Regions from separate parts of the Paenibacillus sp. YPG26 genome, predicted to be linked through region 1. Evidence: riboswitches for the same ligand, from Rfam matches in the RefSeq annotation. Region 1 holds a riboswitch; each other region holds the start of a gene.
What was found. Region 1 has a riboswitch for cyclic di-AMP ahead of LDO05_RS00490 (C40 family peptidase). Riboswitches for the same ligand answer to the same signal wherever they lie in the genome.
Positions count from the first base shown of each region.

Region 1 (10,309 bases):
GAGCTCTACCTTCACCTGTATCCGAACGCCTTCGCCTCCAAGGATACTACCTTCATGAAGGAGTCCGGAGGCAAGCTTCGGGGCGACTCTATGCCAAAGGATGGATGGGGCTCCATGAAGCTGACTGGAATCCGGACCACCGATGGGATCTCCCTGATTCACCGTCTTCAGTATGTACAGCCTGATGATGGCAATACGAAAGACCAGACTCTGGTCAAGGTTCGGCTTCCCCGCCCCGTTCAGGGCGGAGAGAGCATAACTATTCTCATGAGCTTTGAGGTCCAGCTTCCCAAGGTATTCGCCCGCATGGGCACCGCGGATAACTTCGTGATGGCCGGGCAGTGGTTCCCCAAAATAAGTGTGTATGAGCCAGCCGGAACCCGCGGCCGCGCCTCCGAAGGCTGGAACCTGCATCAATACCACGGAAGCTCGGAGTTCTACTCCGACTTCGGGATCTTCAGTGTACGGATCAATGTGCCAAGCTCCTATATCGTCGCAGCGACCGGCTTTCCCACCAAGACCGCAGCGGTCAAGCAGAATCGCAAGATCTACCAGTTCTATGCCGATGATGTGCATGACTTTGCCTGGGCGGCTTCCCCGGACTTTGTCTATGCGGAGGAGCCATTCTCCTCGGCCGAGGTCCCGGGTGTCCGGATCAAGCTGTATCTCGATCCGCTGCATAAGGACCTTAAGGACCGCTATTTCTATGCGGCTAAGGCTGCCTTGTCTTCCTACAGCAAATGGTATGGCCGTTATCCTTACTCGACCCTGTCCATCGTGGTTCCCCCGGCAAGCGGCAATGGGGCAGGCGGAATGGAGTATCCGACCCTCGTAACTGCCTTTGGAGCGACTTCGCTCTCACCTGGGTATGAGCTGGAGAGAACCGTGGTGCACGAGATCGGACACCAATATTTTTACGGCATGATCGCAAGTAACGAATTCGAAGAAGCCTGGCTGGATGAGGGATTCACTTCTTACGCTGAAGACAAACTCATGGAGAGCGCCTATGGAATTCAGCCCAATCTGCCTGTTCAGGCCAGCTTCGTGAACCATCCAGCCGCGCTGCCTCTGGAATCCTGGAAATACGGATCCTCCGATATCTATGCCCAAAATGTCTATACCCGCGGCAAGCTCGTACTGCTCGGCATTGAACGGCAGGTTGGAGCAGGAACCATGAACAAGATCCTGGCCCGCTACAGCAGCAAATACCGCTTCAAGCACCCGACAACCTCGGATTTCCAAAGAGTCGTGGAGCAGGTGACCGGGCAGTCCTGGAAGGATTATTTCAATCAGTATGTATACAGCGGGCAAATGATAAATTACTCGGTTGATTCCATCACCGTGAACCAAGTACAGAAGACTCCCGGCCCCCTATATGAGTCTGTCGTGAAGATCAGCCGACTCGGCGGCAGCTATCCGGAGGTTCCCGTCCTGTTCAGCTACAAAGACGGACATCTTGTGCGCAAGATCTGGAAGGGTGATGAGAACCAGATTGTCTACAAGCTGCAGTACAAGGAGCCGCTGGCCTGGGCAATGATCGATCCCCGCTACACCCTGGTGCTGGAGAACAAGCATATTAACAATTATCTGAAAGCAGAAGTGGAAGAGAAGACCGGAACGCGGTGGAATCTGGGCATAACCAAAGTAGTGGAGTCCCTACTTGGATTGCTCTCATGGTGAGGTGACAATAGAGTGAGATACATTCGTAACGGATGGCAAAGTACCAAAGATCAGTTCCCGGTCGTCATTATCCTGTTCCTCTATCAGCTGCTCTGGGGTGTATTTCTCTACCGGCTGATCAATTCTGCCATTATACCGCTGCTGCAGCGCTACCCGGATCCGGCGCCGGGCGAGCTAAGCCGCATTCTATTTCTGATTGAAGGTCAGCTGGAGCTCAAATACAGCTCCGAGGTTCATCTGTATTTCTGGCTTCTGGCCGGCATGTTCATTCTGCGCATGCTGCTGACCCCGCTCATTCAGGCCGGAATTCTCTATGGACTTCGTCCATTAACCCCGGACGGGGCCGGTCTGGTATTCTTCCAGGGGATCGGCAGGCTGTGGAAGCCGGTCACCGTCTTTTACCTGATAGAGCTCCTTCTCGTACTTGGTCCCGCTTACTGGCTCGGACCCAAGCTGCTGGATCTCCTTGTACAGGGCATACAGTCTGGCGGATATCCACTTCTCTATACGGCTATATATATTCTGGGATGGCTGATTTATGGCTATTTGATTCATCAGCTTCTTCTGTACGCCAAGTTCGGTTATATTTTTGGCCGGGGAATGCTCCCCTCTATGCTAAGCTGCTTGCGGCAGCTGCTTACCGTTATAGGCATATCCCTCTGCCTGGGCGGGGTAACCCTGCTCCTGTTCGGCGCTTTTAGTACCGTCTCCTGGATCTGGACCGGATTTCTGGCACTTATCCTTCAGCAATCCTATCCTTTCATCCGTTCACTTCTCAGTATTTGGCATATTTCCTCCCAATATCACCTTTGGAATGAGAAGAATTGAATCTCCTTCGGTCTCCTCTAACTCTACGCCCCCCAAGACCTCCGCAGATCTGCGGAGGCCTTTCCTGTTTCAACCGGCCTGGAAATCTCGCAAGTAACCATTGCCAAAAGATACCTGCCTTGCTACAATGTGAATTATGAACAGACAGTAACAACATTGTAATTATTTTTTTGTCACAAGCAGGAGATTCGACTTTAATGTCGTATTCTTGTTATAGGTGCACAGATATCAAGCCGAATTCCCAGCACCGGGAAACGGGGGAACCATCTTGGGTGAATTGATCTCGCAACAGAGGGATCATAGGGGACCTTCAACCGAATCCTTAAGCTAACCTCGCAGGCATTGGAAGGAGTTTAACCGCTTTTGAAGAAGAAACTTGTGGTTGCAGCAGTATCAATGTCCATTTTATTCACCCTTGGGACTGGAAGCGTTTTCGCTGACTCCAAGCTGGACAAAGTCGTGGACAAAGTGATTGGCACAGATTATAAGTCAGGTGGAACCTCCACGAATGGCTTCGATTGCTCAGGCTTTACGATGTATGTATTTGACAAACTGGGAATAGACCTTCCTCACCAATCGGGCGCCCAATTCAAGATGGGTAAGGCCGTATCGAAAGATGAACTGAAAGCCGGAGATCTGGTATTCTTCAATACTTTTGGTAATGGTGTGTCACACGTAGGTGTATTTGTAGGTAATGGCAAATTCGCACACGCCTCTTCCTCAAAAGGCGTTACCATCAGCAAGCTGAGTGACAGCTACTACACCAACCGCTACGTTGGAGCTAAGCGTATTATGAGCAACGAAGTATTTCAATCTGTTGCCGATTCCTCCAAAGACAACAATTGATGTAAGATAAGCAGTTCCCTTGGCATCGCCCGTATTGATTCTTGCCGGAATCGATGCGGGCTTTTGTCTGTATATAATTAGACTAATAATATAGTATTAGCCAATTTTTCGACAAATAAACCGTTATCTTGACAAAAAAAGTGTAAAACAAACTTGCCAAAGCTTGGGCCCTTTGGTACAATAGGCAAGTAATTAGTAACAACTTTGTAATTATTACTGTCCTATGTCGGAGCGTCACGAAGTCTGTATATGATGATCATACGAAAGTCATACTATCGCTTCCCGTGAACGCTGGGTCCTGAAATCCCGTATCTTGCGGATTTTCAGCACAGGTGCACTAAACCAACAAACCAGCCGAATTCCCACGCACCTGGGAAACGGGGGAACCAGTTATGGGTGAATTGATCTTGCATCAGAGGGGTCATAGGGAACCTTCAACCGAATCCTCAAGCTAACCTCGCAGGCATTGGAAGGAGCATAACAACTTGAGAAAGAAACTAGCAGCAGCGGCAACGAGCTTGGCATTATTGTTCACACTAGGAACAGGCAGCGCATTCGCAGATTCCACATTAACTAACACGGTGAAGAGTGTATACGGTACTCCTTATAAATGGGGCGGCGTAACTTCAAGTGGGTTTGATTGTTCCGGATTTACATCTTATGTGTTCAAGAAAATGGGCGTATCCCTTGCCCGTCAATCCAAAGCTCAATTCCATCAGGGTTCTCCAGTTATGGCGAAGAGCCAATTGAAGGCCGGAGATCTTGTCTTCTTTAATACTTTCGGTTCCGGTGTATCTCATGTCGGAGTATTCCTTGGAAACGGCCAATTCGCACACGCCTCTTCCTCAAAAGGCATTCACATTGACCGTCTCAGCAGCAGCTACTACAGCAAACGCTACCTTGGAGCTAAGCGTGTTCTTAGCAAAGCCAAATACACTAAATATGCTGTGAACCTGTAAACTCCATTCCCTCAAATGGAATTTACATCCGAGTGGACCGCACGATTCTTGCCGGAATCGCCTGCGGTCTTCTTTTTGCTATCTTAGTACCTACTTCTAAAACGTTAGATATCTGCCAAAGGTTTCAACCTTCCAGAACAAATATCTAATTTAATTCCATATATTTGCTTATCCTATATTTACCCACTGCCACTGGGCTTAAACGTACAAAAATATATATTTTTTTCTTTTTTTTAATCTATATCCGACACGAAATGAGGTACGCCAGTTGATGAATAACCCTCCAGCATTTAAGGCTATTCCCATGGAAGAATCCCACGCCCAGGTTATCTGCAGCTGGGTCTATCCCCCGCCCTATGACATCTACAAGTTCCCCCCTTGGGAACGGATGAAATCCCTTGAGATTGAGTTCGGCGATCCTCAGCTTCGCCGGGAACAGTACCTATCCGTTCTTACGCCTGCTGGGGAACTGGCCGGATTCGCACAAATCTTCCCTATGGAGGGGGTATCCCGCTTAGGGATCGGAATGCGGCCCGATTGGTGTGGTCAGGGACTGGGTAAGTCTTTGGTGCAGACTATAGTCCAAGAGGCCCTGCGCCGTTATCCTGGGCATGAAGTGGATCTAGAGGTACTTATTTGGAATGAACGGGCCATACGTACCTATGAGAAAGCGGGATTCCGGATTACAGATCAATACGAGCTGCGGACTCCTGAAGGGAAGATGCCCTTTTACTGTATGGTCTACCACAATGATAAATCTCACCCCATTGATGAAACTTAGTCAGCACGAATAACTTGTTTGTTTTTTTGTCACAAATGCTATGATCAAACAGGATGTTCCGTTATAATGGGAGAAGGTATCTTACATAGGAGGGACGATTGGAATGCAAAAGTGGATCATGAGCGGTCTGTTCTTCATTGCATGCGCATTGGCCATCGTGCTCATCTTCACCCTGCCGGGTAAAGAACAGGTGGCACAGGAGAATAAGCCTACCATGCCGAAGGTTACGTTGGATGCGACCAAGGCAGAAGCGGCTGTTAAGGCCAACTGTATCAGCTGTCATGGTGATCAGCTTGAAGGTAAAGTTGGACCTAGTCTGCAGAAGATTGGCGCGCAGTTGACCAATGAACAAATCTTCACCGTAGTTACCAAAGGTAAGGGCACCATGCCGTCATTCAAAGACAAGCTGCAGCCCGAAGAGATTGCCCAAGTAGCCGAATGGCTCGCCGCAAAAAAATAGATCAACTAAAGCACGCCCTCTAGTACGCTGTAAGCGTATTCCAGAGGGCGTGCTTTGTTCGATTCAAGACTGCTTTCATAGTTCCTCTACTATGATGAGGAACATGCTTCTAGAAGTATGCAGGCACCTCTGCCTGTTCCATCGCCATATCTGGCACGAGGTCCGCATTTGGACTTAAGTTCTTCGGCTTCCTCTAAGCTTGAGGCTTCCTGTACGAGTTGTGATAGCTGCGAGGGTGGCGAGCTTCCTACAAGCCATCTCTCTTACTAATGCGAGTTCTACTCAGCCGAGCGGGTCTTCTCGAAGGCCTCGTTGTACTGCTGGGCTTCCTTGATATCCACGGCAGTAATCCCGCCGGCTTCCCAAGAGGTTAGACGGAGCGTCACGGTCTTATGGTCTATAGTGATAAATGGATGGTGGTTGAAGGCTTCCGAGATGGCCGCAACTTCATCTACAAAGGCAATGCCCTTCATGAAGTTCGAGAATACATACTTGCGCACAATCCATCTCTCTTCTTCCATCTCCCATCCTTCCAGACTAACTAAGTGCGCTTCCACTTCCTGAGGTGTAAATGGCATTCTATTTCCTCCCTATTCTTTACAACGTCCGAACTGTCCTGGAGGGACTTTAGAACCGGCTATCCTTCACATCTTCTTATGACCCGTATACCGCCTGTACAGCAGTTCTCCTCTTCCCACTAAATACCCAGAACAGAACTTAAGTACCTAAACGATAATGCTTCTCAGGATATATTACCATGAGACTCGGACTTAAATCCACATTTCGCTTAAAGTGGACGCCTAGACCAGAAGTACGGTAGCCAGTTCTGTATCCCCAACCAGGATGTTGATCCGGTGCAGGTTGGAATCCAGCATGAGCATCCCACTGCCTACACGGATTACCGGCTCTGTCCCCAGACCATAGAATAGGTCCTCCGCCAAGGCCTCATGAACCTCACGTCTATCCGCCTCACCAAGCCTTTCCCAATCATCAGCTTCCATTTCAAAAAACACATAACTATCCTCGATCAAACCTACTGCAGCTGTTAATTCAGCTAGAATATCTCCGTAATCTCTTGCGTGTTTTACGCCCATCTATATTCTCCGCCTTCCTTGATCTCATCTTAAGAACCCGTCTTTTTCATTATAACTGAAAATTCATCTTAAAAAAAAAGGGAAATCTGTCGATAAAATAGGTAAACCGTTTCTTACAGAACAAAGGCTGCAAGGTTCCTGTAGTTTCTGTCTGCAAACTGTCTTGACGGAAGGATGCCCGAAAGACCGAAAGGATTCAATTCTATCTCATGGACGAGGTGTATTAATGGAAATATCAACGATATTAGGATTAGTAATGGGTATTGTGGCCATTGTCGTGGGTATGATGCTCAAGGGCGCACCCATCATCAACCTGGTTAATAACCCGGCGGCTTATATCATTATTTTTGTAGGTACTGCAGCATCACTCTTTGTCGGCTTCCCTGCTTCAGAACTGAAGAAATTTCCGAAGCTTCTAAAATTGCTGTTTGTTAAACCCAAAATGGTCACCAAGCCTGAATTAATCGCGCTGTTCATGGATTGGGCCTCCATCACCCGTCGTGAAGGACTTCTTGCTCTGGAGAGCAAGGTGGAGGAGATTGATGATGACTTCCTCCGCGGTGGAATGCGGATGATTATTGATGGTAATGACCAGGAATTTGTCAGTGATGTGCTCGCGGAGGACATCGCGGCTACCGAAGAGCGTCACCGTGCTGGTGCGTTAATCTTCTCCCAAGCCGGAATGTACGCGCCTACGCTCGGGGTTCTCGGTGCCGTTATCGGTCTGATTGCGGCATTGGCTGATATGACCGATATGGAGAAGCTGGGACATGCGATCGCCGGAGCCTTCGTGGCGACCATGCTCGGTATATTCACAGGTTACGTCTTATGGCATCCTATAGCTAATAAGCTCAAACGTATCTCCAAGCGCGAAATTGAAATCCGTCTGATGATGGTGGAGGGACTTCTCTCCATCCAATCTGGGGTCTCCACTATTGCCATTCAGCAGAAGCTGGCGGTCTTCCTAACTCCAACTGAACGTGCCCAGCTTCAGGATAAGGAGGAGACGACCGGTGAGCAAAAAGAATAGACACGAACCGCATGAGGAACATGCCGATGAATCCTGGCTGATTCCTTATGCTGACCTTCTCACCTTGCTGCTTGCTTTATTTATCGTACTTTATGGAATGAGCTCTACGGACGCCAAGAAATTCGAACAGATGAGCAAGGCTTTCAGCATCGCTTTAAATGGCGGGGTAGGCGTAATGGACAAGAGCCCCTCCATTGAAGGGTCTAGTACAAATGCGCCCAAAGACAGTTCACCTCAGCAAAGCACCCAGAATATGTCGATGAACAAGAAGCGCAGTGAGCTTATGCGTCAGGAGCAGGAAGATCTGGAGAAGCTGAAGAAGCAAATGGATAATTACATCAAAGTTAACGGACTGTCCTCCCAACTGGATACGAAGCTGAACCAGTCGCAGTTAACGGTGACCATTAGCGACAAGGCTCTGTTCGCTTCCGGGGATGATACGGTCAAGCCCGATTCCAGAAAGCTGGCCAAAGCCATCTCGGTCATGCTCCAGGGCTTCCCGGATTACGACATTATTGTATCCGGTCATACGGATAATGTCCCCATCTCTAACCAGCAGTTCGACTCGAACTGGGACCTCAGCTCGGGAAGAGCACTTAATTTCATGAAAATTCTGCTTATTAACGGTAAGCTGGACCCGAGGAAATTTGTCAGCACAGGTTATGGTGAGTATCGTCCTGTTGCTCCAAATAATACGGCGGAGGGCCGGGCGAAGAACCGCCGTGTAGAAGTCTCCATTCTTCGTAAATATCAAAGTGATGCCCAGAAGAGCATCACTTCCACACCCTAAACACAAAAGGCCCCGTAGCTCATCTGAGCTGATGGGGCCTTTGTGCTGTCTCAATCCTACAGCGGTCAGCTTGTACGATGGATCTGGCTGGGGTTGGGTTTTATATAAGGGTGTAGTTCAGCTGCCGCCCTAAATCCTGCTTCTCCTGAGGAGTCAAGTCACGCCATGTACCGCTTCTCTGGCTGCCCAGATGAATATTCATAATCCGGATCCGCTGCAGGCGCCTTACTTCATATCCCAAAGCGCTGCACATACGCCGGATCTGCCTGTTCTTCCCCTCAGTTAATATGATACGGAACACCCGGTCTGACATCCGGGTAACTGTACAAGGAAGTGTCATTTCCCCCAGAATCCTTACCCCTTCTGACATGGCTCTTATGAAATGCGGGCTGATCGCCTTGTCCACGGTCACGATGTATTCCTTCTCATGCTTCCCCTCAGCACGAAGAATCCGATTAACGATATCTCCGTCATTGGTCATAAGGATAAGTCCTTCCGAATCTTTATCGAGACGGCCAATCGGAAAGATCCTTTTCTCATGCCCCACGAAGTCTACAATGTTGCCCTTAATATGCCGCTCGGTTGTGCTTGTGATCCCTACCGGCTTATACAGGGCTATATATACATGCTTCTCCTTATCCGTCAAAGGCTGACCGTTCACACGCACATCATCGCCTTCTTCGGCCTGACTTCCCAGAAGCGCTACGATGCCATTGATAGTCACCTTGCCTGCTTCCACGAGCTTGTCAGCCTCCCGCCGGGAGCAGTAACCTGACTCACTGATGAATTTATTAATCCGCACCCATCTCACACCTTTTCTTTACTCATCTGGCTGTATCTTGTCCTCCATGTTACCTTGGCTGCCACCAACCGGCAAGGCGACAGTCACCGTTGTTCCTTTGTCCAGCTCGCTCTCAATCTCCATGATGCCCCTGTGGGTCTCAATAATCCGCTGGCTAACCATGAGCCCAAGTCCCGTGCCGGTCTCCTTGTTCGTGAAGAAGGGCTCTCCGAGCTTGGCCAAGGTCGCTTTGGAGATACCTACGCCCTCGTCCCTGATGCGAATCATTACGCGATCCGGTTCCTTGCGCCAAGTCTGCATATGAATGATACCTCCATTTGGCATAGCCTCCATAGCATTCTTGAGCAGGTTAATGAATACTTGCTTCAGCTGGTTCTCTTCACAGTGAACGAGCAGAGCTTCTGCCGAGAAATCTGTTGAGAACTCTATGCTGTGAAGGTGTGCCTGACTGTCCAGGAGAGAGATAACATCCCCTAGGATATAGCGGATATCCTTCACCTGGAAGTGAACCGCTTGCGGCTTGGCCAATATCAGGAATTCACTAACGATCAGATTAATGCGATCCAGCTCTGACAGCATTAGATCCGTATGCTGGGTATTGAGCTTTTTAGTCTGCAGCTGGAGCTGCAGGAACCCTTTTAGCGTCGTCAAGGGATTCCGTATTTCATGGGCTACTCCCGCTGCAAGCTGTCCTACCGTAGTCAGCTTCTCGGAACGGCGCAGCAGCTCCTCCATCTTGTTGCGTTCTGTCATATCCCTGGAAATGATCACATAAGCGGTAATCCGCCCATCCTCGTCAAAGATCGGAGACTCACTGACGCTGACCCGGACCTCCGCCCCCGCCTTCGTCAGGCGCACCGTCTCTGCTGAGAAGATGGGTATTCCTTCACTCAGCTTCTTCTTCCACAGGGACTCCTCCTCGCGAAGCGATTCAGGGGTATTGAACAGACACACCCCTTGGATCTCTTCACTTGTCCAGCCATACAGCTGTTCAAAGGCCTTATTTACACGTATAATCTTGCCCTCAGGATCAGTCAGA
Region 1 is NZ_CP084530.1:94,909-105,217, reverse strand. It holds gene LDO05_RS00505 (M1 family metallopeptidase) at 1-1,680, shown strand, start outside; gene LDO05_RS00500 (hypothetical protein) at 1,693-2,508, shown strand; cyclic di-AMP (ydaO/yuaA leader) riboswitch at 2,730-2,865, shown strand; gene LDO05_RS00495 (C40 family peptidase) at 2,872-3,354, shown strand; cyclic di-AMP (ydaO/yuaA leader) riboswitch at 3,697-3,835, shown strand; gene LDO05_RS00490 (C40 family peptidase) at 3,840-4,313, shown strand; gene LDO05_RS00485 (GNAT family N-acetyltransferase) at 4,585-5,094, shown strand; gene LDO05_RS00480 (c-type cytochrome) at 5,198-5,554, shown strand; gene LDO05_RS00475 (4a-hydroxytetrahydrobiopterin dehydratase) at 5,833-6,132, opposite strand; gene LDO05_RS00470 (hypothetical protein) at 6,355-6,648, opposite strand; gene motA (flagellar motor stator protein MotA) at 6,875-7,678, shown strand; gene motB (flagellar motor protein MotB) at 7,662-8,468, shown strand; gene LDO05_RS00455 (pseudouridine synthase) at 8,569-9,270, opposite strand; gene LDO05_RS00450 (ATP-binding protein) at 9,289-10,309, opposite strand, start outside.

Region 2 (10,309 bases), 1.8 Mb from region 1:
ATATCCATTTGCCGGATCATCAGCCTTCACGTCTGTGAAGCTGGATGTCTTGAGTCCGGAATTAACCTCGAGTTTCAGAATAAGCGCGGCCACTTTAGCGAATTGAGCTCGGTTCATCTGGTCTTTCAGATCAAATCTGCCTTCCTGAACTCCCTCAAATATACCGCTGCTGATCATGGCATCAAATTTCGCCTTGGTTGCGGCATCCAGATCTTTAAGATCCGAGAAGTCTGCTGATGTCTTGGCTGAGACTTGTGCAGTGTGAAGAGATAATGTCAGTAGAAGTGCAGCGGCTGCTGAATGCACAATCTTTTTCATTAAATCCACCTTTCTGTGTGTTATTTCATTGATTTCCCAAATATTATAGAAGATTGATGAAGAAATGAATAGAATTTGTTCTCCATCAGCCGCTTTTCTTACCTTCCTTGGATACGTACATATTTCGGTCAGCCAGCCGAAGCAGTTCTTGAAGCTCTTCATTTTCATGAGAGTACAAGGAGTACCCTAGGGAGATGGATACCGGAAATCCAAAGGTGGAGGAGATGTCATGAAACTGCTCGTTCAGGCGCTGCATGAAGTTCCTCATTGCATCCTTGCCTTCGTAATGTCCGATTATCACAAACTCGTCTCCTCCCCAGCGGGCCACAATATCCTTTTTGCGGGTGGATGATATAAGAATGGCACCAGCTCTTTGAAGAACCAAGTCCCCCATGTGGTGCCCATAAGTATCATTAATGACCTTGAAGTTATCACAATCAATAACCAGGACGAAATACTTGGTTCGCTCAGTCGGTGATAGCTTACTGAAGAATTTGCTCAGGAAACGGCGATTGTACAAGGTGGTTAGCTCGTCCCTTTGAGAATAGAAGACGGCTTGGTCATATTTGCGTCCTACCAGAAACCCGGCGGTGAGCGTGAGTGTGTAAGAAAGCGAATCAACGAAATTGAAGCCAAGATGATTGAAGTATCTATTCAGGAAATCAATAATTTGAAATCCAACTACAATGAGTACCGTATAAATTCTGCCATAATATTTCATGATGGATTACTCCCTTATAAGCATGCAAAATTAAGTCTTTTGTCTTAGAACTATTGTACTGTATTCTACAGGCTAGTGGAACCAGTATAGATAAGAAATAATAATAATAAATCTGCCTGGTTGCAGCCGTAGGGCGGTTCCTTTCTAGCTTGAAGTATGTTATAAGAGTCGTATAGACCCAGTCTAACCGGGCAATCGAATTTTGATATCGGGAGGAATGCAGTGTGACAGAGCCATTGTATCGTGTGGAGAGTGACTTTCTGGGTACCAAAGAAGTTGAGGCAAATGCTTACTATGGGATTCAGACGCTTCGTGCGGTCGAGAACTTCCCAATTACCGGTTATACGGTACACAAGGAGTTAATTAAATCCATGGCAATGGTGAAGAAAGCGGCAGCCTTGGCCAATATGCAGATTGGCAGACTGTACGCCGGTCACGGCAAAGTCATTGTGCAGGCCGCCGAAGAGATCATAGATGGGCGATGGCATGACCAGTTCATCGTGGATCCCATTCAAGGAGGAGCCGGGACATCTCTTAACATGAACACGAATGAGGTTATCGCGAACCGGGCTTTGGAGCTACTCGGGAAGAACAAGGGTGCTTATGACTATCTCAGTCCAAATTCTCATGTTAACATGGCTCAATCGACCAATGACGCGTTCCCAACAGCTATACATATCGCCGTATTATCTCTGATGGAACAGCTTCTGGTCACCATGAGGGATATGCATCAGGTGTTCGTTGCCAAGTCCAAAGAGTTCGACCATGTGATCAAGATGGGGAGAACGCACCTGCAGGATGCGGTGCCCATCCGCCTTGGACAAGAATTTGAGGCTTATCATCGGGTTCTGGGGAGGGATATTCTTCGGATAGAGAGCTCGAGACAGCATCTGTATGAAGTTAACATGGGCGCTACAGCCGTAGGGACAGGGCTTAATGCGGACCCGAAATATATTGAGCTCGTAGTTGAATATTTGACACAGATCAGCGGATTTCCGCTTGTAACAGCTATTCATCTTGTTGATGCTACTCAAAATACAGACGCTTATACCGAAGTATCGGCGGCTTTGAAGGTATGTATGATGAATATGTCGAAGATCGCTAATGATCTGAGACTTATGGCATCAGGCCCCCGTGTTGGATTTAACGAAATCTTCCTCCCTGCGAGACAGCCGGGATCCTCCATTATGCCGGGCAAGGTCAATCCGGTGATGGCCGAGGTGATCAATCAGGTCGCGTTCCAGGTGATCGGCAATGACCACACGATCTGCCTGGCTTCATCAGCTGGGCAGCTTGAGCTTAACGTAATGGAGCCTGTATTAGTCTTCAATCTTATCCAATCCATCAGTATGATGAATAATTCATTCCGGGTATTCACGGACTTCTGCTTATCAGGGATTGAAGCGAATACGGAGAAGACGAAGGCCGATGTGGAGAGAAGTGTAGGCATAATTACTGCCGTGAACCCACATCTTGGTTATGAGGTCGTATCCCGAATAGCTAGAGAAGCGATTCTCACTGGAGAGTCTGTGAGGGCATTGTGTCTCAAATATAATGTGCTTACTGAAGAGGAACTTGATCAGATTCTGGATCCTTATGAGATGACCCATCCCGGCATTGCCGGTGCCCAAGTATTCTATAGAGATGAGAAGAAAGTGTAACTTACTTAAGTCATACATATATGCTTATTAAGGCAGGCTAAGCATGTATCTTTTTGTAGGAGACCCTAGTTATCATTCCAAATTCATAATATAGAACAAGAGACTAATCCGCTAAGCCGGGTTAGTCTCTTGCTGTAATAAGATTGAATTAGCTTGATTAGTCCGCAATAAATTCTTGTACCCATTCGCCATTATAATAGGCAGCGCCGATCTTGGTGAAGTTAGGACTTAGAATATTCTGCTTGTGTCCAGGGCTGTTCATCCATGCTTTCATAACCTCGGCGGGGTTCTTCTGGCCCTTGGCAATGTTCTCGCCTGCATAAGTGTAACGAATACCATACGATTTCATCATATCAAAAGGGGATCCGTAGGTAGGTGAATTATGGTCAAAGTAGCCGTTGTTATACATATCTTTGGCTTTGTCAAGCGCCATAACAGTCAGTGCTTTATCAGCAGCCAGCGGCTTTACACCCGCTTTGGCACGTTCCTGATTAACGAGAGCTACCACTTGATCTGCATAGGCGGATTCGGATGTGCCAGTCTTGGCAGTGTTCGTGTTGTTCTGCGTAGTATGGGTGTTACTCTTGGTCTTCTGCGATGCCTGGTTCCCGGTAGTGCCTTGAGCTTTAGTCGCAGCGGATGCTTGGTTATTCATAGTTCTGAGCTGCTGCAGTACATGACTCCATGAAAAGCTTTGGTTCGTGCTGTAAGACCAGACCTTGTTGTAATTCTCTGTGGTGGTATCTGCGGCTGCAGATGCTGATGCCGCACCGGTGACTGCGAATAGGCTAAGCGCGAGTGCGCCTGTAACTAGATTTTTCTGTAATTTCATTTGTACATTTCTCCTTTTAACAGCCTGCGAGGTTAGCTGACGGATTAGGGTCAAAGAGTAATCACCCTGCCATGGAATGGCTTCACCCCAGTGTATGGGTCCCCCGTGCTTGTAAATTAAGCTTCGGCCTTATTTGCTTGGATCCCAGAATTTGCAGTAGCTATGATTGAGGATCCAAGCTCGCTACAAATTGTAGCACGCCTGTCCCGACAGTTCATGGGTCAAAACTTTCCATGACAATCAACAACTAACCTAAGCAGCTAACGCGTGACGACGAATAAGGCACCATTCAAGCAGCAATGATGGAGAATCTTATGCAGATTCCAGTAAATGGAGTGTGAACAGCAGCCATTCCCGGGTATAAACACTTATAACATCTTAAATGCGCTAGGCGGATGCGATAAGGGAGGTTGCCGTATGCAGTGGAAAGGTAGAAGAGGAAGCTCCAACGTCGAAGACCGTAGGGGGATGGGAGGCAAGACCCTTGTAGGCGGGGGAATCGGCGGGATTATTATTATGCTGCTCGTCACTTTGCTTGGCGGGAATGGCGGTGACCTCTTGAGCAATATGACGGGGTCAGGAACAGATTCTAATTCTGCATATACCCCTACACAGCAAGAACAGGAGATGAAGGATTTCGTCTCGGTCGTGCTTGCTGATACTGAGGATGTATGGACAGAAGTGTTCAGGGAGGAAGGGCTTAGATATCAGAACCCGACTCTGGTGCTGTATACGAACAGTGTGCAGTCGGCTTGCGGGACAGCAGGATCATCGGTAGGCCCGTTCTATTGTCCTGGAGACCAGAAGCTGTATATTGATCTGAGCTTCTATGACGAGCTTAAGCAGAAGTTCAATGCGCCAGGTGATTTCGCTATGGCTTATGTGATCGCCCATGAGGTTGGACACCATGTGCAGACTCTGCTTGGAACAAGTGACAAAGTCATGCCCCTTAGGCAGAAGCTGAGTGAAGCTGAATTCAACAAGTATCTTGTACGGTTCGAGCTTCAGGCAGATTATTTGGCTGGTGTATGGGCCAACCGTGCTCAAGGGATGGGTGTGCTGGAGGAAGGCGATCTGGATGAAGCTTTGACTGCAGCCAGTGCAGTGGGGGATGACACATTGCAGAAGCAGGCAAGAGGTTATGTAGTGCCAGAGAGCTTCACCCATGGGACCTCCGAGCAGAGGAAAAGATGGTTCTACAAAGGCTTCGAGACTGGTCGTATAGAAGGCGGGGATACTTTCTCTGCCAAGAATCTGTAGAACAGGCATATTGTTATCGTATGGCTCTTTCGGCATTGTGCCGGAAGAGCCTGTTTGCTTTATACATAAGATTTATGACATAACTATAACAACTATAGTTAACTATTTGCTGATAAAAATTAAAAATAGGATTAATACAAATAACAAATGTCATATTACCTAACATAAATGTTGACTATACATTGTTACTAAGGCTATATTTGTTAAAAATTAGTATTTATAAATGGAAATTTATCATCTATGTTATAGAAACTAACATTAAAGTAAATTCAGAATTTAGTTAGGTTTACTTACATTGGAGTGAGTGTAGATGACAAAAAGACTTGTGATGATAGGCAATGGAATGGCGGGAGTGAGGTGCATTGAAGAAATCTTGAAGCTTGCACCGAATGAATTTGAAATTACAGTGTTCGGAAGCGAACCCTATCCCAATTATAACCGCATTCTGCTATCTAAAGTGCTCCAAGGAGATTCAGGGATCCAGGAGATTATTCTCCATGATTGGGATTGGTATGCCAAACACGGAATTCAGCTGTATGCCGGAGAGAAGATCACTTGTATAGATCCTGAGAAGATGACCGTACTGTCAGATTCCGGGAGAATTCGCAGGTATGATGTGCTGATTCTAGCTACAGGCTCCCTGCCCTTCATGCTTCCTCTACCGGGTGCCGACATGCCTGGCGTAATGGCCTTCCGTAATATCACAGATTGCCTTCAGATTATCGAATCAGCCCGGACATATCGCAAAGCAGCAGTGATCGGTGGAGGATTATTAGGTCTTGAGGCAGCACGGGGACTACTTAATCAAGGCATGAGGGTTGAGGTCGTCCACAATTCCCCCTTTCTGATGAACCGCCAGTTGGACAGGACTGCGGCCCGGATGCTTCAAGAGAAGCTTGAGGTACAGGGGATGAGCTTCCTTCTGGATAAGAATACTACCCGAGTTACGGGACGAAGGAGGGCTTCGGGGCTGCGCTTCTCCGATGGATCGCATATTTCAGCTGATCTGGTGATCATGGCGGTCGGTATCCAGCCAAATGTGGAATTGGCTTCAAGAAGCAACATTTTGGTGAATCGCGGTATTATCGTGAACGATTTCATGGAGACCAGTATCCCGAATATCTACGCAGTTGGTGAATGCGCCGAGCATCGCGGCATTTCTTATGGACTGGTAGCTCCACTTTATGAACAAGGGAAGGTGCTCGCCCGCACCGTGTGCGGCATACAGACAGCTCCTTACCAAGGCTCCATATTATTCTCTCAGCTAAAGGTTGCGGGTGCTAAGGTGTTCTCGGCAGGACAAATTCATGAAGAAAATGCCGAACAGTCCATCATTTCCTATGACGGTCAGAGAGGAACTTATAAGAAGATTGTAATCTCTCCTACAGGTAACATAGCAGGAGCAGTGTTATTTGGAGATGTACGGGAGGGAACGAGCCTGCTTGAGCTTATTCGTCGCAACGCGGACGTATCTGCATTATACAAGGCGGACAGCCACGGAGAAGTCTCGTCCCAGAGCAATCTGCAGATTGCTGAAATGTCAGATCATGAGACCGTCTGCTCTTGTAACGGGGTCAGTAAGTCGAGAATTATGAACGCTATACGTGAGGAAGGACTGGAGACAGTTGAGCAAATCCGGGACTGTACCAGGGCGGCTGGAACCTGCGGTGGATGTACCCCACGGGTAGCTGCACTTTTGAAATATACCCTTACGAACATGGAGACGGGGGCTCAGAACGTAGAAGCTATTTGCGGATGCACAACCTACTCTCATGACATGGTTAAGGAGGCAGTTTCTTGTCATCGTTACGAGGACGAGTACCAACTCATGACCTCGCTGGGTTGGACTCAACCTATGGGCTGCCTGATTTGTCGGCCTGCTCTTCATTATTATCTAGGCTCACAGAATTCCTATCTGTTCAATACGGAGCATCCGCTAAAGAGGTCCGGGGCTCTAAGAAGGAGTGATGGAACTTATACAGTGGTTCCTCGAATTCCAGGTGGAAGTCTGAGTGATAAGGGGCTGATGCTACTTAACGAAATGGTGAGGAACTACGAAATTCCGTATCTTCGGCTAACGAATGGAGGAATAGAACTGCCTGGGATTTTGGAATCCAATATCGATTCACTCATCCACCATCTTGGAGTAGAGGTAATGGAATATCAATACGGTTATCCCCTGCCCCCAATTACGACTTGTACAGATCCAGGCTGGCAAATAGATGCCTTCCATGATCCGGTCAGCTTGGCAGTCAAGCTTGAAATGAGCTTCGGGAACAGGCAGATGCCGAGCCCGCTCTACATCGCAGTCTCTGGAAGCCCCCGGCATTCAGCTGGGACTCTAACCAAGGATTTGGGCTTCGCCGCGGCGCCAGCCGGATGGGAGGTGTACGTGGGAGGAAGCAGCCAGCCGCCGCTTGTTCAAGGGCAGCTCTTGTCTGTGGAAGCCGGCGAGGAAGAGGCGGTGAAGCTTGCGACAGCCTTCTTGCAGTGGTACCAGGAGTCGGCATGGTACATGGAACCAAGCTGGAAATGGCTTCAGCGTATGGGCGGGATCATTAAGCTGCGTGAAGAGCTGTTCGATGAGCAGGTCAGAGATGATCTCGCGGGGCGCTGGAGCAAGCAGCCTGTTACTGAGCATGCTGATCCGTATACCCTTGTGATTCATGAAAAATAAACGTGATTGACTTCAGTCCATTATGGGAGGTGTTGTAAATGAGTGCTGCCGGGCAGTCGGTATCAACAGAACGATTGGTTATGAATACGCAGTGCCCCTTCTGTAGTGTTCAGTGCAAAATGCAGGTTACCGAAGAGAAGACGGCGGGAGGCAGGTCGCTATGGTCAGTTGAACCTGTTCCTAACCAGGCTTCACAGGGGCGATTATGCATCAAGGGAATGAATGCTCACCAGCATGCTCTGCACCGGGAGCGACTTCTGTATCCTCATGTGAAGCGTAATGGAAGCTTCGTAAGGGTCTCTTGGGAAGAGGCGTTCAAGCTTATTCATAAGCAGTTCACATCCATTCAAGCTGCGAATGGCAAGGATGCAATAGGTGTGTATGGAGGCGGCTCATTAACCAATGAGTCGGCCTACTTACTCGGCAAGTTCGCGCGGGTAGCTCTGGGGACACGTTATATCGACTATAACGGAAGGTTCTGTATGTCATCCGCTGCATCAGCGGGGATTAAGACATTTGGAATTGATCGGGGACTGACCAATCCTCTATCTGATATACCGTACACCCGTTGTATTATTTTGGCGGGAACGAATATTGCCGAGTGCCAACCCACACTGATGCCCTACTTCACCGAAGCCCAGAAGAATGGGGCTTACCTAATTGTCATTGATCCCAGAAATACTGCAACAGCAAATATGGCAGATCTGCATTTGAGGGTGAAGCCCGGAATGGATGCGGCTCTTGTTAATGGAATGCTGAAGGTGATCATGGAAGAGGGACTCGCAGACCCGGCCTTTATTGGAGACAGAACGAGAGGCTTTGAAGCGCTGAAGACTCATTTGAAGTCATCCAGTCTCGAAGAGCTTGCTAAGTTGACAGGGATCTCCGAACAGGATATCCGTATAGCGGCTGTGAAGTATGGTGCTTCCGAGACAGGGATGTTATTTACAGCAAGAGGAGTTGAACAGCATACTGACGGACATCTTGCCGTCCGCAATTACTTGAACCTGGTGCTTGCAACTGGCAAAATCGGCCGTGAATACTGCGGTTATGGTGCGATAACAGGCCAAGGGAACGGGCAAGGTGGCAGAGAGCATGGACAGAAGGCGGATCAGCTTCCCGGTTACCGGATGATTGAGAACGAGCAAGATCGTGCACACATTGCCGGGGTGTGGGGAATTGACCAGGCTGATCTTCCAAGGAAGGGAGTATCGGCTTATGAAATGATGGAAAAGATTCATGAGCAGCAAATCCGATCTCTGTTCGTTATGGGCTCCAACCCAATTGTCTCGAACCCTAACGCCGATTTTGTTGAACAAGGACTAAGAAAGCTTGATTTCCTGGTGGTCGCGGACATGTTCCTGTCTGAAACGGCGCGAATGGCTGATCTTATCCTTCCTGTGTCCTCTTATCTTGAGAACGAAGGGACGCTCACGAATCTGGAAGGTAGGGTCCTGCTCCGCCCAGCTGACCGCCCTCTTCCGGGAGAAGTGCTTCATGATTGGCAGATTCTCACGCGGATTGCTCACAGTATGGGCAAGCCGGAATATTTCCCCTACGAGTCTGTGGAGCAAATTTTTGATGAACTAAGAGTGGCCAGTAAAGGAGGAGCAGCTGATTATTATGGGATTAGTTATGACCGGATACGTGAGGAGGAAGGTGTATACTGGCCCTGTCCGGAAGCGAGGCAGCCGGGTCAAGTCCGGTTATTTGAAGAGAGATTTGCACATCCGGATGGAAAAGCTGAGTTTGTCTGTGTTCCTGCACATGATCTCCCCGAGGAAGTGAATACTGAATTTCCACTCTACATGACTACCGGCCGAGTCCTCGCGCATTATTTATCCGGGGTGCAGTCACGTAGGAGCGCCTCTCTGGCAGCTCGGAATGTAGAGTCTTTCGTTGAGATTCACCCGAACACCGCTGGGCGTTACAAGGTTCGGGATGGGGAGTTGGTTCTCCTGGAATCGCGCCGGGGATCTGCTGTTGTGCGGTGCAAGGTTACCGAACACATCAGGGAAGACACCTTGTTCGTTCCAATGCACTGGGGAGATACACAGAATGTGAACCGCCTTACGAACCAGGCACTGGACCCCTTTTGCCAAATGCCTGGATTCAAGGTCTGTACAGTACGAATTCAAGCTTACGTGTAGAAGAGATATAGAGATAGGAGTGGAATCGATGAATAATAAGCGTGTATATCAGCTTCCTCTTCAGACGCTAAGTCTGATACTGGGCTTTGCCGCATGGGTACTTCTGTCCTCGATGATCTCTACAATAAAAGTTGATCTTCAGCTTGTGCCGAGTCAGATTGCCTGGATTACGGCGATTCCTGTACTCTCTGGATCCCTGCTTCGGATACCTGCCGGTTACTTGACGAACCGATACGGAGCAAGGGTCATATTCATAACGGGTTTCCTCATTCTTATAATTCCATTGCTGTGGCTGACCGCCGCTCATCACTTTGAAGAGCTGCTTGTGATCGGACTGCTTCTAGGCGCAGGAGGATCTATGTTCTCTATTGGGGTAACCTCGCTCCCGAAGTATTATCCGCAAGAACGAATGGGGGTTGTTAACGGGATTTACGGACTTGGTAATCTGGGCTCTGCACTGACCACTTTTGGATTACCGGTTCTTGCCGCTTCCCTCGGCTGGCGCAATACTCCATGGATTTATATAGGTGTCATACTGTTCATGGCTTTGATCGTATATAAGGCCGGGGACAAGGAGGAGTCCAGGATGAACCAGCCGCTCATGAAGCAGATCCAGAACCTGTCCAAGCAGCCGCAGTTATGGATGCTCAGTTTGTTCTACTTCATTACTTTTGGATCGTTTGTTGCTTT
Region 2 is NZ_CP084530.1:2,221,640-2,231,948, reverse strand. It holds gene LDO05_RS10470 (S-layer homology domain-containing protein) at 1-318, opposite strand, end outside; gene LDO05_RS10465 (GGDEF domain-containing protein) at 404-1,039, opposite strand; gene aspA (aspartate ammonia-lyase) at 1,264-2,700, shown strand; gene LDO05_RS10455 (CAP domain-containing protein) at 2,858-3,532, opposite strand; cyclic di-AMP (ydaO/yuaA leader) riboswitch at 3,539-3,671, opposite strand; gene ypfJ (KPN_02809 family neutral zinc metallopeptidase) at 3,950-4,792, shown strand; gene nirB (nitrite reductase large subunit NirB) at 5,103-7,469, shown strand; gene nasC (assimilatory nitrate reductase catalytic subunit NasC) at 7,508-9,619, shown strand; gene LDO05_RS10435 (nitrate/nitrite transporter) at 9,648-10,309, shown strand, end outside.
Region 2: another riboswitch for cyclic di-AMP. It lies ahead of LDO05_RS10455 (CAP domain-containing protein); the one in region 1 lies ahead of LDO05_RS00490 (C40 family peptidase).

Region 3 (10,309 bases), 250 kb from region 1:
CTTCCTGTGCCTACAGCCATAACGAAGAAACGGTAGGCTACCCCGTTCGTAAGAAGAGAGCCATTCACATCTCTGGAATTGGAATTCAGCTGCTGGCTGATATTGTATCCGCTTTTGTTAATGGTAGTGTAGTAGCTGCTGGATAAAGCCTTGGCAGAGGACAGGGTGAAGCTGGAGGCGTTCTGCTCCCTGACCGCAAATACCCGGTATCCGCTAATACGGGATTCGTCGGAGACCTTGTTGAAGCTGATTCTCACGTCGCGTCCATCGCTGTAGTCACTGATGTCGCTTACAGCCGTAATATACGGAGCCGTAACCGTCCCGCTGTTCAACGTAATCGCCGGCGATCCTGCAGATAACTGATGGGAGGCGGTACTCAGGTTGCTGCTGACCGACATGACATAAAGGGTATAAGAGACTCCGTTCCTGAGATACTCACCCGATGTGTCTCTGGCCGAGGAGCCCAGTACAGCGCTGAGAGTCGAAGCCCCCGTCTTACTCACGGTAGTATAGTTCGATGCTGCCACGCTGCTGGCCGAGGACAGATTGAAGCTGCCCGCGTCCTTGGTCTTCACGGCAAAAATCCGGTAATTCGCAATATTGGATTCACTCTGTGCTTTGGTGAAGCTGACGGACAAGTCTCTTCCATCTCCGTAATCGGCAATGTCCGTACCCTTAACAGACGTTGCGGCGCTGCCCGATCCCAAGGTTACAGCCGAGGATGCTCCGGAGAGAACACTGTGTCCATTGCTGCCGACCGTTAGGACATACACGTTATAGGAAAGACCGGAGCGAAGCAGCTCCCCGTCCGTATCCCGGGCCTGGGAGGATAGATTCACTGAGCGATCTGACCCTTGAAGCCCTACGGCTGTATAGTTCGCTGAGGATACCTGCCTCGCCGCAGTCTCGCCAAACCCGCCTGATTTGCTTGATTTGACTATAAGCACGCGATATTGATTCACCTGGGACTCATTCGCTGATTTGGAGAAGCTGACATTCAGATCCCGGCCATCCCCGTACTGACTTATAATCCTTGGAGTGACATACGCCACTGGACTTAACCCGGACTGTCCCGGATCGGTTGTATGATCCGACTTCACGTACACACTGCGTGCAGATGCTTTCCAATCCACATTGGCTCCCAGCGCCGTGCTTACGAACCTTACCGGTACCAGTGTACGGCCCTTTATCTCCTGGGCAGGCACATCCAAGGTTACCTTCTGATTGTTAATAGTTGCTGATTTCGAGCCCACCTTAAGGGTAACCGTGGTGCCCTCTTTCTTGGCTGTAATCACGCCCGTCTTGGCGTTCCAGACTACAGTGGCATCCAGTGCTTCGAAGATAGCCCGGAGCGGAAGCAGAACGCGCCCCTGCTGCTCAATCGGCGCCTGATCTACGGCTAATTTGATTCCGTTCATATAGATACGGATGGGTGAAGCCCCGCTAGCCTGAGTCTGCCAAGATAATGAAGTAATTAAAGCCATAGTCGTAAGCAGAGAAACGACCCTTTTCATATGTATCCTCCTCTATCAAAGCCTATAGTTGCTTGTTCGCTTATATTGGACGCAGGCCGTTGTTAAAAGTTTCCTCTATAGGGAAATTTATTTGCCACTCTATCAATTATAGAATAATTATGCAGATAACAGTAAATTATTTCCTAGTCAAATTACAAAATTGTAAGGTAGATGAAAGGCAAATCGATAGCTTGGGCCAAACCTGAGGGAATAAGATGGGATCATATCAAAAAGTGATGTCTAAAAAGGAGAATCAGGATGAGGCTGTTTGAACTTCTGCTTATTTTGGCAAACACCGGCTTGTTAGCACTGACCGTCCTATTAAAAAGAGGACAAAGTAGAATTCCGGTATTCATGGCGAGCGGGCTCGCCCTACTGGTACTAGTGATTCACTGGGCGGTGGAAGGGTACCGAATTCAGCTGTTTTTCCCGTATGCCATGACAATCGTTAGTGCAGCCGTTGCAGGTTATAGCTGTATTAGAAGAACTGGACCAGCAAAAGCCCCGCGATTCCTTCTGGGTTCAGCTTATGCTGCTATAGCGGTCATGCTGGTCGTAACGGCGGGTCTCATGTATGCCTTTCCTGTATTCAAATTACCCGAACCGACAGGCAAATTTAAGGTAGGCACGCAGGCTTTCCATTTCGTGGATCCCAATAGGAAAGAGACCTTCGGCGAGTCTAGACAAGGTAAAAGGGAACTGATGGTTCAAGTATGGTATCCAGCTCAAGCTGGCACAGGCAGGCACGCTCCCTTTATACCAGATACCCGCATCTTACGTGATATGGCTTCGGCCTATGGCCTTCCCGGGTTTACTTTCCAGCACCTGAAGTACGTATCCAGTCATGCTTATTCGGAGGCCGCAGTCTCTTCGGCACAGACCTCATACCCGCTAATCCTTGGGAATCCCGGCAATGGTTCCTCCAGGTTCCTCCATACCTCGCAAGCCGAATATCTCGCGAGTCATGGATATATCGTGGCCGTTATCGACCACACCTACAATACATTTGCCACCGAGTTCCCGGACGGTCGGATCACGACCAACACAACTGATGAGCTGTTCTCCCCCGGCGATGATTACCGGACGGGAAGGGATAACCGGGATAAGCTGGGACAAGTCTTGACTGACGATGTGTCATTTGTGCTGGATCAATTCGAGCTCATTCAATCGGGGAATATCCCAAGTCTTCTCCAAGGCAGGATGGATCTCCGTCATATCGGGGTGTTCGGTCATTCCATTGGCGGAGCGGCGGCCTATGACGCTGCTTACGATCCGCGAATCACGGCTGGAATAGACCTTGATGGAGGGCTGTATCGTCTGCGTGACAGAGAGGCTCTGCGAAAGCCGTTTTTGTTCATTACCTCGGACAGCTATTTCGATCGATTAAAAAGGGTGTTGGATAATCGCGACTACACGGATGCGGAGCTTAAGCGTATGGGCTCAACAAGAGAATGGGAGGATCAAGTCACAGAAGATAAAAGGCTGGAGCTGGAACGGATGCGCGGGACAGCTGATGAAGGGGGCCAAGTCCTCTATCTCGATGATACGGAGCATCTTAATTTTACCGATGTACAGTTCGTATCTCCGGTATTCAAATTGCTGGGCATTACAGGGGAAATTGCCCCCGGAAGAGCCAACTCTATTATTCATGCCTATATGCTGGATTTCTTCGATATGTATTTGAAGAACCAAGGGGGAATCCTAATGAAAGGGCCGGATCACCGTTATCCGGAGGTGAAATTCGCAACCCCGCTGCTATAGGCAGCGGAACAGGCTGGCGATTAGGGCAGGCTCCCCTTCAAATAGACAGGTGCCTTTCGTACACCTCTGCTTGAAGATTAGCTTGCCTATGCCTAAAAAGCCACGCCACGCCACCCCGGCCTTACTTGCGCCCGTAATCCGCCTTGATCTCGCCCCACTCCTGAGTCTCCCACTTGAGCAGCTTGTTATCATAGCTGTTCGATCTCAGCCAGGCCACCGCGCGGTCAACCAGATCCCAGACCTCGCGGGTGGACTCATTGCGCGCAAGTGTCGTCGCGACCTGCTTCTCGCGGACCCATTTGAGCGCGGTTCTTGAGTCGCTGTACACTGTCATCTTGCTGCCCTTCTGCTTCAAGTAGGCCAGCGAATGGACAATCGCAAGAAACTCGCCCAGGTTGTTCGTTCCGTTGGGGATTGGCCCCCGCTCAAAGATCACTTCTCCTGTCCGCGTGCTCACTCCCCGGTATTCGATCGGCCCGGGATTGCCCTTTGTGCCCACATCCACGGAGATGCTGTCATAATCAATCTGGTCCTTGGAGGAGGCTCCAGCTGCCGAGCCCTTCCCTTTCGAGGCGCCTGAGCTCGCAGTCTTCTGCCTGCCCCCGCTTGGGCCGCCTCCCGCGGACGAAGCTGACTTGCCCCAGTGCTTCTTCCAGCCTTCCTGGTAAGCCTTCTCGGCCTCGGCCTTGGAAGGATAGGATTTGTACTTGGCATCCTTGTAAGCATCGACCTGAGCTTTACACTCCGCCCACGTTGCGTAGACCCCGGGAGTTGTGCCTTCCCATACCACATAATATTTCTGACTCGCCATAGCTTCTATTCTCTCTCCTTAATTATGCAATCTTCCTGCGGTCCTGTGACCCTTAGGTCCATGCCCAGAAGAACCCGTCCCGATCCCAGGCTACCCGGCCGCCATGCAGCTTGCGGAACGCCTTCTTCACTTCCTTGGACAGCGAGACATTGCGGTTCTCATTTATAAATACATATTGTTCTCCGAAATAACTCCGGATATATTGGGTCGCTTCCTCCTGATGCAGGATGCCCCTGTGTCTGATCTCCTGAACCATCCACTCTGCAACCTGCTGCTCTGAGACTTCCATTCGCTTTCCAGCTCCTTAACTGATCTAGTCCTATACAGCATCGTATCCGATTTAAGGTTATCATTCAATTCCTCAGCGGGTGTCATTCCTGCTCATTTGTGAATAGGCTATATCATCAATATTATTGGAGGGCTTCTGAATGACAAGAGATGTGAGTGCCAACCTGAATACCCAGGTGACGTATCCGCCATGTTCCCCTAATAGATATCCGAATGTCCGTTCCGTCTACCCATCCTCATCCTCATCCCCCTACCCATACTCCTACCCTAATCCTTATCTATATCCTTATCCTTATCCTTATCCTTACTCCTATGCTTATCCGTATCCGTATTCTTATCCTTATCCTTCGTTTCCCCCTTATTTCGGCTATCCGGGTTACTTCCCAGGCGGGGGATTTCCGGGATATCACCAAGGAAGCGGGTTCGGACACCACCAAGGTGGCGGACACCATCAGGGCGGCGGACACCATCAGGGCGGCGGACACCATCAAGGCGGGGGACATCATCAAGGCGGGGGACACCACCAAGGCGGGGGACACCACCAGGGCCGAACTGTAGACCCGGAGAATAACCCCAGAGATATCGAGCTGAACCTGAAGTCCAAAGCCCAGTATGGCGGTAAATACGGGCTGGATGCCCATGCGGATGCCCACGTAGGCGGCGGGCAGGGGCTCGGCTTCGATGCGGCTGGGAGCCTCGGCGGCGAACACGGGGTTGGTCTACAGACCGCCGGTCATCTAGGCGGCGGCAAGGGAGCGGGCCTTAAGGCCAGCGGGCACTTGGGCGGCAGCGGTTACGGCGTAGGCGTCCATGCCGATGCCAGCCTCGGCGGCGCGCAAGGACTTAAGGTAGATACGGGAGCCAACATTGGCGGGAGCCACGGACTCGATCTTCAGGGCGAGGGCCACCTCGGTCTGCAGGGAGTTGGCGCGTCAGCTGCGGGGCATCTGGGCGGAAGCACCTACGGCCTCGGCGCTCATGCCGGTGCAGACTTAAGCCTGAAGCAAGGCCTTGCCTTTGATGCCGGTGCCAATGTGGGCGGCAAGCACGGGATTGGCGCACATGCCGGCGGACACCTTGGCATCGGCAAGGGTGTCGGCTATGACGTGGGCGGCAAGGTAGGCGGCAAGCATGGCGTAGGCTTTCACAGCGACGCTCATCTAGGCGGCGGCAAAGGCGTAGGCTTTGATATTGGGGGGAACCTGGCAGGCCACAGCGGCCATCTGGGCATTCAACTCGGCGGTGACAAGGAGAAGGAGCAGCAGTAAGAAGGCCACTGCCAATTAGTTCAGCCATGCCGCTCCGGTATGCGGTGCAGGGATGCCGATGCGATACAGCAGAGCATTATTAAGATAAGGAACTAATCTAACTTGAAGCGGTGAGCCTCCTCCGGAAGTCCGAAGGGGGCTCGCCGCTTATTTATGATAAAAATGAACACAAGGGACAAGCCTCCTTGTCTACCAACAAATGTAATCGCTTCCCTTGATTCGTCGGCAATTTCCTGTCCCGGCGCCCCGTTTGATAGGGATGAAAAGTTGTTTACAAGAATAAAACAGGGGAGTATCATAAGCATCGGTTTCAAATTCCATACCGCTGAAACTTGTATAAGTACGGGGGAACCGTTCAAGCGGATTGCCGCAGCAATCCAGGGGTGAATCCTAATAAGGTAGGGCTACTCAAGGGCCCGAATCCGACAGCTAACTCCGTAAGCGTTATTTGAGAAGGAAGGTGGAGGCCAGGTAAGTGAAATTTCTCGTGTCCACAGTATTGGAGCTTAAGTCAGTGGGCATTTTATACTTCGTACGCGCAATTGATGGTTGTTGAATTTATTCACTTAAATGGTGGTGAAACGATTGTCCGCTCTCAAAAGATTCCTTATTGGACGTCCACTCAAGTCAAATGAACTGGGTGAACAAAAGCTGAACAAAACCAAGGCCCTGGCTATCCTTTCGTCCGATGCTTTATCATCCGTAGCCTATGGTCCCGAACAAATTCTGATTGTGCTCGTTACCCTGTCCGCGGCGGCCTTCTGGTATTCCATCCCGATTGCGGCGGGTGTGCTGGTATTGCTTGCGGCACTGATTTTATCTTATCGTCAAATTATTTACGCATACCCGCATGGCGGCGGAGCATACGTCGTATCCAAGGAGAATCTGGGTGTGAATTACGGCCTGGTGGCCGGCGGCTCCCTGTTAGTCGATTATATCCTTACGGTTGCGGTGAGCGTATCAGCTGGTACGGATGCCATAACTTCGGCCTTTCCGAGCCTGCATCCTTATACAGTGCCCATTGCAATCGTATTTGTACTGTGCATTACGACTTTGAACTTGAGAGGGGTAACAGAGTCCGCTTCCATCCTTGCCTATCCGGTGTATTTGTTCGTTCTGGCTCTGTTCATTCTTATCGCTGTAGGCATCTACAACACGCTGACAGGGCATGTATCCCCAGAGCTCCATACGCCGGTAGGCACGCCTATAGCGGGGATCAGCCTGTTCCTGCTTCTGAAGGCCTTTGCTTCGGGAAGCTCGGCACTAACGGGTGTGGAAGCTATATCCAATGCAATTCCCAATTTCAAAGACCCGGCCCCTACCAATGCCTCCAAGACATTAATGGCCATGGGGGCACTGCTGGCCATACTGTTCTCCGGCATCGTATTTCTGGCGTATTACTACGGAGTTTCGCCAAGAACAGAGGTCACCGTGGTCTCGCAGATTGCGGAACATACCTTTGGACGGAACTTCATGTATTACTTCATTCAAGGAACGACGGCTCTCATCCTGATTCTTGCCGCCAACACCGGGTATTCCGCGTTCCCGCTGCTCGCTGTCAATCTGGCCAAGGATAAGTTCATTCCAAGAATGTTCACCGTCCGGGGAGACCGGCTGGGATACTCTAACGGGATTATTATTCTCGGGGTCTGCTCGATTCTGTTAATTCTGTTGTTCAAAGGACAGACGGAGCACCTGATTCCGCTGTATGCCGTGGGCGTGTTCATTCCGTTCACCCTGTCCCAGACCGGCATGATCTTCAAGTGGGTCCGGGAGAAGCCAAGCGGTTGGGTAACGAAGCTGATCATTAACAGCGTCGGCGCCTTGATCAGCCTGATTGTTACGATCATGTTCTTCTTAACCAAATTCGCGCAGGTATGGCCTGTATTGATCTTCCTGCCGCTTATTATCTATATTTTCTACCGGATCAGGAAGCATTATGAGGCGGTCGGAGACCAGCTCAGACTTACAACCTGTGAGCCCTCCATGCCGATTGAAGGCAATGTGATCATCGTTCCGGTTGCCGGGATCACTCATGTGGTGGAGAATTCACTCAACTATGCCAAATCGCTTAATCCGCATCAGGTCATTGCCGTATATGTGCCTTTTGAGAAGCAGGCTGAGCATGAGTTCGAAGCCAAATGGATGAAGTGGCAGCCTGATGTCAGACTGGTCACCTTGTACTCACCTTACCGCAGTATTATTCAGCCTCTGCTCAAGTTTGTGGATACCGTGCAGCGCAAGGCAAGCGAGTCGAACTATCAGGTCACCGTGGTGATTCCCCAGTTCATTCCCAAGAAGGGCTGGCACAACATCCTTCATAACCAGTCAGGACTAGTCATTCGTACCAAGCTGCTGTACCGGAGAAAAGTCATTGTTACGACTGTGCCTTACCATCTAACTAAATAAAATAAATCAAAAGGGGAAGTCCCACTAAGCCATGTCGGCTGTGTGAGACTTCCCCTTGTATTTCGGGCTGACGCAATCTAATGCTGTTCTGGTACAGAAAAAAAGACACTCCGCGTGTCTTTCCCCTCTAACTTAACAGATGCCGCCAGCCCCTTCAGGCTCTCCCGCTTGAAGCAGCATCTTTCTGTGGCCCCACTTCTCAACCACATGGGCCGGATATTCATGGATCTCCGGGTTCTGCTCGCATACCCGGATCCAGGCCTGCACACATTCCGCATCGAAATGAGTCCCCTGATCTCCGATAATCAGCTTCATCGCCTCATCGTGGGTCCAAGCCTTCCGGTAGGCCCTGGTCGATGTCAGCGCATCGTAGACATCCGCAATAGCTACGATTCTGGCCAGCAGAGGAATCTGCTCTCCCTTTAACCGGTCTGGATATCCCGTGCCATCCCACTTCTCATGGTGAGACCGGATAATATCCAGCTCATCCTTCATGAATCCAAGTGTCCGGCACATCTCATAGCCCTTGACGGGATGAAGCTCAATAATATCCCTCTCCTCAGGCGTCAGACGCCCCGGCTTGTTCAGAATCTCGATAGGCACATGAATCTTACCCACATCATGGATAATGGTCCCTTGGGAGACCGCCCGGAGCTCCTCGGGGGACAGCTTCATCTCCTCGCCAAGCTTCATCGCATACATTGTAACTCTGAAGTTGTGCCCAGCCGTATACAGGTCCTTCTCCTCGGTAGCCTGAATCAGATTCCTCACACTAGGAGACAAGCAGCTGGTAATCCGCTCCATGGGATCTGTGGAATATAGTCCTCTGAAGGTCATATTCCATGACGGATTGGATGCATACTGCCTGATGAGACCGGTAATCATCACGATCATCGAGGCCAGAAGCAGGAAATGATACATCCACCAGCTGATACGCCATAACTCTCCTGCCGCCATAATGTACTGGGCCACCATCAGCCAACAGCAGCTGTATATGATGGCCTTCTGGAGCGGGAACCGTGAATACCGGTAGGACTGATAATAGCGGTAAATGGTAATCAGGTTCATTCCAGCGACAAGAACGGTCACCAGCCATTGCAAAGGGCTCTGATTCAAAGGGATCAGACTCATCAGATGCGGATTCATAAAGCTTACGATGCTGAGTATAAGAATGAGCACCAGCCAGATCGGAATCAATCTGCCCCGCAGCCCGGACAGCTTCACAATCAGCGCCGAGTCAGATGACATCGAAGACAGCCACAGCCAGAATGTCGCAAGCAGGGTGCTCGCCTGGGCCGCAACGGCCGGCAGGTGTGAAGCGTGGATCATAAGATTGGGCGTGGACAACCCGTGAACCGTGAAAGTCTCACCCAACGAGATGAATGCCAGGGCGAGGAAGCTTACCTTTATATTTCTAACGCGATGTCCCGCGATTCCTACTGCAATGGCTACCATCATGGACAGCATGGCGACCGAGCTGACAACATAGAAATGCCCCTTGAGTGCAACAAGGGAGACATCCCATGAAGGATGTGCCCTAAGGAGCTCAAATAGTATAAACGGCACAGCTACAGCCAGGATCGGACCGACAACATCACGATTTCTCATTCAAAAGTATCCCCTTCAATACTAAAGGTAGGTAATTAGTCTCAAGTCACTTCAGTGTACCATAAAATGCAGCGGTAGAATATTCCTTGTTTGTATAGAAAAAAACAAAACCTGACCTCTCCCTCCACGGGATTAGATCAGGTTCGTCTGTTCATAGACTGTGAGGATGATAACGGATCAAGCATAGTATTCAAACAGCAGTGCGCGAGTCTCTTCAGCGCCATTCTCTTCTTCCAAATCCAGCAGCCCCTTAGCTGCCCAGCATGCCTCACAAGCCTCTTCGGTAGTACACAGGTGCGCATCCTCACAGGTATAGCAGAATTGCAAAAGGTTTCTGGTTACGACTTCTTGGTTGACTGTTCTCATCTTAATCACTCCTTATCTTCTTTACGAGTTAAATATATCACACGCCAAGAAGCTAAATTGTGATTTATTTCACAATATGACGAAAATCACATTTTTCTTACCATTTAATTTTCGAGATCAGGTTAATCAGCCCTTCGCACTGACTCTTCCCTATCGGCCATTCGGCAATCTCCTGCTTAATCTGGGCCATGTTCGCGTACCCCTTCGCCAACCCGTTCAATCGGGCCGCCAGAGTAGAGTTCAGCAGCTCCTCCTGGGAGGGATAGACGAAGCTCAGCTTCTCC
Region 3 is NZ_CP084530.1:343,436-353,744, reverse strand. It holds gene LDO05_RS01645 (copper amine oxidase N-terminal domain-containing protein) at 1-1,514, opposite strand, end outside; gene LDO05_RS01640 (alpha/beta hydrolase family protein) at 1,773-3,275, shown strand; gene rnhA (ribonuclease H) at 3,397-4,086, opposite strand; gene LDO05_RS01630 (DUF6953 family protein) at 4,139-4,375, opposite strand; gene LDO05_RS01625 (hypothetical protein) at 4,515-5,642, shown strand; cyclic di-AMP (ydaO/yuaA leader) riboswitch at 5,956-6,102, shown strand; gene LDO05_RS01620 (APC family permease) at 6,228-8,051, shown strand; gene LDO05_RS01615 (HD-GYP domain-containing protein) at 8,184-9,659, opposite strand; gene LDO05_RS01610 (hypothetical protein) at 9,837-10,025, opposite strand; gene msrA (peptide-methionine (S)-S-oxide reductase MsrA) at 10,123-10,309, opposite strand, start outside.
Region 3: another riboswitch for cyclic di-AMP. It lies ahead of LDO05_RS01620 (APC family permease); the one in region 1 lies ahead of LDO05_RS00490 (C40 family peptidase).